DNA from 3 places in the Lysinibacillus sp. NPDC097287 genome. Region 2 is predicted to be linked to each of the others. Evidence: riboswitches for the same ligand, from Rfam matches in the RefSeq annotation. Region 2 holds a riboswitch; each other region holds the start of a gene.
What was found. A riboswitch is a leader RNA that binds a small molecule or an ion and turns the genes downstream of it on or off. The one in region 2 is predicted to bind cobalamin.

Region 1: linked by a shared signal. The riboswitch ahead of ACIQ2D_RS09720 (FecCD family ABC transporter permease) and the one ahead of ACIQ2D_RS11975 (hypothetical protein) in region 2 are both predicted to bind cobalamin.
Region 3: linked by a shared signal. The riboswitch ahead of ACIQ2D_RS04925 ((2Fe-2S) ferredoxin domain-containing protein) and the one ahead of ACIQ2D_RS11975 (hypothetical protein) in region 2 are both predicted to bind cobalamin.

What each region holds. Positions count from the first base shown of each region.
Region 1 covers NZ_JBIWCX010000005.1:151,163-153,434, reverse strand. Annotated here, with positions in the region: gene ACIQ2D_RS09725 (GTP-binding protein) at 1-445, opposite strand, end outside; cobalamin riboswitch at 632-818, shown strand; gene ACIQ2D_RS09720 (FecCD family ABC transporter permease) at 940-1,998, shown strand; gene ACIQ2D_RS09715 (ABC transporter ATP-binding protein) at 1,999-2,272, shown strand, end outside.
Region 2 covers NZ_JBIWCX010000007.1:134,586-136,857, forward strand. Annotated here, with positions in the region: gene ACIQ2D_RS11970 (hypothetical protein) at 1-448, shown strand, start outside; cobalamin riboswitch at 715-934, shown strand; gene ACIQ2D_RS11975 (hypothetical protein) at 1,173-1,715, shown strand; gene ACIQ2D_RS11980 (ABC transporter substrate-binding protein) at 1,717-2,272, shown strand, end outside.
Region 3 covers NZ_JBIWCX010000002.1:393,796-396,067, forward strand. Annotated here, with positions in the region: gene ACIQ2D_RS04920 (energy-coupling factor ABC transporter permease) at 1-199, opposite strand, end outside; cobalamin riboswitch at 587-770, opposite strand; cobalamin riboswitch at 1,021-1,201, shown strand; gene ACIQ2D_RS04925 ((2Fe-2S) ferredoxin domain-containing protein) at 1,341-1,712, shown strand; gene cobJ (precorrin-3B C(17)-methyltransferase) at 1,720-2,272, shown strand, end outside.

The DNA of each region.
Region 1 (2,272 bases), on a different contig from region 2:
CTGAACATTCCTTCTGAAGCTGAGCCATAACCACTTTTACATCGGCACCTTCACGATCAATTTTATTGATGAAGAAAAATGTAGGGACATGATATTGACGTAGTAGTTGCCACACTGTTTCGGTATGTCCTTGCACTCCTTCAACCGCGCTCACGATAATGATTGCGTAGTCCATGACACGTATAGCACGCTCCATTTCTGGTGAAAAGTCGACGTGACCTGGTGTATCGATAAGTGTGTATGTATCATTACCGATTTGCATGCGACCTTGCTCTGCAAAAATAGTAATACCACGCGCACGTTCGATCGCATGATTATCTAAAAAGGTATCTTGGTGATCGACACGCCCTCTAGCTTGAATACTATTTGTATGGTAAAGAAGCTGCTCGGAGAAAGTTGTTTTTCCTGCATCGACATGAGCGAGCACGCCAATTGTTTTAAACATAAAAATCCTCATTTCTATCTTTCATTGTCTATTATTGTAACAGAAAATTTTCTAAAATTGATTTCTTGTAACATAAATAGGCTTTATGATTAAGTAGTGCTAATATATTAATGATTATTGTTAAATGGATAATTTTGTTTGATTGCTAGAATGAAATAGTTCTGCTATTCTAAATTTTATAACTAAATATGAAATAAATTTATTGGTGCACATGTCTTTGGGCATTTGCTTAAAAGGGAAATCGGTGTAATTCCGATGCTGTCCCGCAACTGTAAATGGGGAGTCTATACATTATGTCACTGTAGCTAAGCTATGGGAAGGCGTTTAGATGTTGAACCTAAGCCAGGATACCTGCCAATAATAGCAACACATTTACATAGAACCACGAGGATGGTTGTAGTGACAGGGAAGAGACGCCCATTATTTCACTATGACATCCTCTTGTAGACAAGGGGATTTTTTTTATGCCCTTTGTTTTAAGAGGGGAGAGCGTTTTGAAGAATCAAACAACAAGAAAGATAGCTCTACTACTAGTAGTACTAATTGGTGTCGTCTTTGTATCGACGACGATAGCAGTCATGGTGGGCTCTGTATCGATCACACCAAGTACAGTGTGGCGAGTAATTTTATCCCATGCGCCTTTCAATATGTTTGGCATTGAAGCGGACTGGAGTCGCTCACAAGAAATTATTATATGGCAAATTCGTACACCACGTGTATTACTAGCTATGATCGTTGGCGCTGGTCTAGCAATATCGGGTGCAGCTATTCAAGCACTAGTTCGTAATTCCATTGCAGATCCATATATTTTAGGCATATCATCAGGTGCATCCGTAGGGGCAACCTCTGTAATTTTACTTGGAGCTTTTTCCTTTTTAGGTATGTATGCGCTGTCATTCGCGGCATTTATTGGGGCGACAATTGCAGTGATAATTGTGTTTTTCCTAGCACGCGTACAGGGGCGAATATCAGTTATCCGTCTATTATTAGCTGGTATTGCTGTGTCACTGGTGCTATCGGCGATGACGAACTTTATGCTCATGATGTCGAAAGAAGAGGGCGGTCTGAAGGCAGTAATGTATTGGATGATGGGCAGCTTGGCTGGTGCAAAATGGGCGAATTTATCAATCCCATTCTTCGTATTTATTGTTGTCTATCTAATTTTACGACTACACTCGCGGCATTTGAATTTACTCTTACTTGGAGAGGAATCTGCAGTTACGCTCGGAGTAAATTTAGATAAATTTCGACTGCTTCTTATTCTATTAATCTCTCTGTTAACTGGTGTGTTAGTGGCAGTAAGCGGGGCAATTGGCTTTATCGGCCTTATCATTCCGCATATCGTACGAATGCTTGTTGGCTCTAATTATAAATTTGTATTACCAGTAAGTGCATTACTTGGTGCGATATTTTTAATATGGGCTGACGCTGTAGCGCGTATTGTCATTGCCCCAGAGGAAATGCCGATTGGGATAATAACGGCTTTATGTGGTTGTCCATTCTTTATTTGGATGCTACGCAAGCAAACATATTCATTCGGGGAGGGCGATTAAATGGTATTCGTTGCACAAAATCTTTCTTTTGCTGTGCAAAAGGCGAAGATATTGGAAAATGTTTCGATGCATATTCATGAGCGAGAGTTTGTTGGTTTAATTGGTCCTAATGGTAGTGGGAAATCCACGCTTTTAAAAAATATGTACCGGATGCTCAAGCCACAAGCAGGAGATGTGTTTTTATTTAATGAAAACATTTATAAGCAATCTGCAAAGGAGATGGCCAAACAGCTTGCTGTTGTAGGGCAGGAAACACCAGTGTTATTTGAGTTTA
Region 2 (2,272 bases):
CGTAGATTGGACATATTCAGTCTGGGAGCAACTTATCAAGGCACTTACATTTAAAGATGAGCATATACGTGCACAATCAGCACAGTTTTTATGTGCACTTGCAGCAAAAAGTGATCCAGAAGAACGTGTATTAGAAGATTTTATGAAAATTTGGGCTGTAACTTATGATGAAAAAACCGTTACAGCAAGACATAGTTTACAATCGATTTGGCGTATCGGATTAGGTGGACAAGTGCAAAGGGATTTAGTTGTTTCGCATTTAGCGAAGCGATTCCATACATGTGTCGATGAAAAACATCCGTCACTTATTCGTTATGATATTATAGTATCCTTGAAAAATTTATTTGATGCAACAGGCGATACAAAACTATTAAATATTGCACAGAATTTAATCGAGAAAGAGCAAGATGCCAAATATAAAAAGAAATACAAGACAGCCTTACGTTAAATGTCAGGGACTTTTATTGATATAGTATATGGTAGATTTGAGGTATGAGATACAACATATGCGTAATTAAGGTTATTTTTATGGAATAATAAATCTATAATTTCCAATATAAATCAATGTGTTTTTTAGGTACATAGTGCACTGTTTTCCGTGCGTAAAAACAGAAATCCAGTCGTTAAAGAAAAATAGTGCTGGTTTTTGTGAGTATTTGCAACTTTTCGACTACTAAAGGGTGTTAATTTATGATAAACTGCTTAACAAGTGAATAATTCTTGCAGAATAAAGGTGCTAACTATTAGCATAATCGGGAATTCGGTGTAAGACCGAAGCTGTTTCCGCAACTGTAAGTGCAGAAGAAATAAGAGAATGCCACTGTCGAATGAAGAAAAATGCTTCTAGTAGATGGGAAGGCTCTTATGATTTCGCTACAAAATCATTGTAGTGAGCTGCACAAGCCAGGAGACCGACCTTTATTTGAGCGTATAAGCACTCTTCGGAAGATAGGAGGATATACGGCAAATACATATTGAACGTTATATGACGTGACCAATTATGCTATTTTCGTCGTTCCTTTTCGAAGAGGAGCGGCTTTTTTTATGGCTTTTTTATTGGTATATGGCATTCACGCCAGACTCAAAACGTTTGATGCGTGAATGGACTTATCAAAAGATATAGGGCCTTATAGCAGCGAGAATATCTTCATAGTAGAAAGAGGGGACCTTGTTTGAAGAAAGATGCACGCTATTCCTGTTACCCTTTCATGCGTGAAAAAGTAGCGACTGTCGATTTTGAAATTCGAACAGATTGCCTAACAACTCATGTAGGTGTGGCACTTGCAGCAGTCAAAAAAGAGATTGTTGAGGTAGTAAAAGAAGATCTACTTGAAATTTTACCTATGGCTTATCATGTCAACGGATCAGTACGTGGAAAATTAGCGGTTACTGACGAGGATTTAGCTTGGCTAAGTAGTCGTTATGATTTCTATGTGAGTCATGTAAAAGAAGCAATCCAAAGCTTTGTTTTACCACAGGGTACGGAAGCAGCAGCGGCGTTACACTTATGTCGTAGTGAGGCAAAAAAATCTTATCGTGCGCTCCATAAAGTTTCCGAGGAGAGAGAAGTACCAGAAATTCTATTTAATTATCTAGGTCTATTAGCAAACGTATTTTTTGTCATGGCTGTCTACATGAATCAACAAGCAGGCATTGCAGAAATTCCGTTTGTAAGTAAGTCTTACCCAATGAAAAAGAAAAAGGAGAATGTCTAAATTGAAAAAGATATTTAATTTCCAATGGCTTTCAGTATTAATGCTTGCATTTTTACTTGTAGGCTGTGGCACAGCAGAAGAAAACGCAAATGAGGATACATCAAAACAAGGCGCACAAAGTGAAGAATCAGGCTATAAAGTGAAGGATGACCGTGGGGTAGAAGTAGCTTTTGATGCAGTACCAGAAACAGTTGTTTCTTTACAACCTAGTAACACAGAGATTTTATTTGCATTAGGTGTTGGCGATAAAATCGTTGGCGCAACTGAGTATGATACGTACCCACCAGAAGCATTAGAAATCGAACGTGTTTCGGATTCAATGGTATTTAACAGTGAGCGTATTTTAGCATTAAATCCGGATGTAGTTATTGCCTATACAATTGGTGAAAAAGATGCACTAAAGGTACTTGAAGATGCTGGCGTAAAAGTATTTGTTATTCAATCAGCAACATCTTTTGAAGACGTTTACGGTGACATCGAGCAACTTGCTACTGTAATGGGTGTTAAAGACAAAGGTGAGCAGTTAAACAAAGAAATTAAAGCTAAAATCGCTGACG
Region 3 (2,272 bases), on a different contig from region 2:
TAGTTTCCGGATTCTCATCTATTGTTTTACGAATAGAACGTAATCCTAAAATAATAAATGGAATCGATACGACCCACCAAAAAATTGCCCATTCAATCGGCAAAAAGCCTTCCATAATGTGCATAGCAAATGCACGATTTGGCACCATGATAAATGCCAATAAGAAATAACTAAGCTTCCAAATTGAAAATTTCACCATTCTTCCTCCTTTTGTTTTATTGATTCATCACCAAAGGTCGTGGATGACATTTGACGAAAGTGCATATTGATTTTAAACTGCCAGTTGATTGTAGTGGAGACTGGGCGACTCCTGGGGGATTAGCGTCCCAGATGAGACCCTGGAGCGAGCATAGCGAAACTGTGTTTTGTTGCGAAAGCGAAGCGTCAGCAACCAGTGAAGCGGCTCTTCGGACGCCCCCCGGAAAGCGCCCAGTCGGAACGGAAATCAACCCTAAGTTATGGTGATGAATCTTTTTTAGCGTGTGCAATAAAAAAAGCACTTCTCCTTTTTGGAAAAGTGCATAGCTGAAAAAAAGCAAATGAAAAACGATTTGCTAAGCTGCACACCTATCCGCGTAGGTTGAAACTTGTCACGTATTTTTTGGCAGGTCTCCTGGCTTTAGTTCATCGTTTTATAGGTCTTCCCATCCGTTGGACAGTGACATATCTATAAAAACTCCCTAGTACAGTGGCGGGACCGCGCCGGACTTGAACCGGCTTCCCTTTTAAGTAAAATGTAAGCATCTTACACCAAAAAATGTTATTGTTGTGAGTTTTCAGGACAAAGTGTAACACGGCTCAAGGAAAATAATCCATCCCTTTTTGGAAAAATATTTATTTTCAGTAAGTTTGATGTAGAAAATTCTGATAAATTAAAGCAAAGTCAGGTAGTATTCTAGGAAATATTTGTCGAAAAATTATGGAGAATAGAACATTTTAAAAAAGAGATGTTGAAATTTTAGAATAATGAGCTATGATAGAAACAGTTTTTATTAATATTTTAACAATCTAAAAATTTAATATAATTACATCTATAAGTGCTCGAAATCGTTCGAGATAATAGGGAAATCGGTGCGAATCCGGTACAGCCCCCGCTACTGTAATAGCTGATGAAATCGCAAATGCCACTGGTGCAAACTTGGGAAGGTGCGAAAGTAAAATGAAGCTTAAGTCAGGAAACCTGCTTAATTGATGGCATGCAAACTTTTCGGAGGGAGAAGTTGAAGCGAGGGCGGGAATCTGTATATATCCGTGTTCATTCGGCTTCAATAAAACCTTTACTCTTCGTCTTGAGTGAAGGTTTTTTTCTTTTTCCTAGAAGGAATGAGGGGAGAAATACTTTGACAACATGGAATTTAGAAGGCATGAAAACGCATCTTTTTATCTGCAATGGCAGTAGTTGCATGAAAAAAGATGGGGAAGATATTACACAGGTGATTCGAGATGAAATACAAACACTGGCACTTGATAAAGAAATACATACGACAAGAACACGTTGTAATGGCAGATGTAAGGATGCTTGTGTAGTTATTGCATATCCGCAGGGCAATTGGTACCGAGTGCCAACGACTGAACATGCAAGAGCGCTTGTACAAGATTTACATCATGAATCTTTACATAGCGAGCATGTGTTTACACTAAGTGAAGGTACGTTACAACGAACAGCACAAACGACTGCTATTAAAGGGATTGAGAAAGTGAAAGAGGGGTAATTGGACAGTGCAAAAAGGAAAAATTTTCGTTGTTGGCTTTGGCCCGGGCGATTTCAAACATATTACAACGCGTGCTGTAGAGGCACTGCAACAAAGTGAATTTATTATTGGTTATAAAACATATGTGGAATTGATTGAAGATTTAGTTAGCGCAAAATCCATTGTAAGTACGGGAATGACTGAAGAAGTATCACGTGCGCAAGAAGCCGTTCGTCAGGCAGAAGCGGGAGGGATCGTGTCGGTCATTTCCAGTGGAGATTCTGGCGTATACGGAATGGCCGGGCTGGTCTATGAAGTGTTAATCGAGCTTGGTTGGACAGAAGCGACTGGTATTGAAGTAGAAATCGTCCCTGGTATTTCTGCTATTAATTCTTGTGCCAGTTTACTAGGCGCACCGATTATGCATGATTCATGCACGATAAGTTTAAGTGACCATTTAACGCCGTGGAATTTAATTGCGAAGCGTGTGGAAGCCGCGGCAATGGCCGATTTTGTTATCGCATTGTATAACCCGAAAAGTGGCCGTCGTACGCGTCAAATTGTAGAAGCACAACGTATTT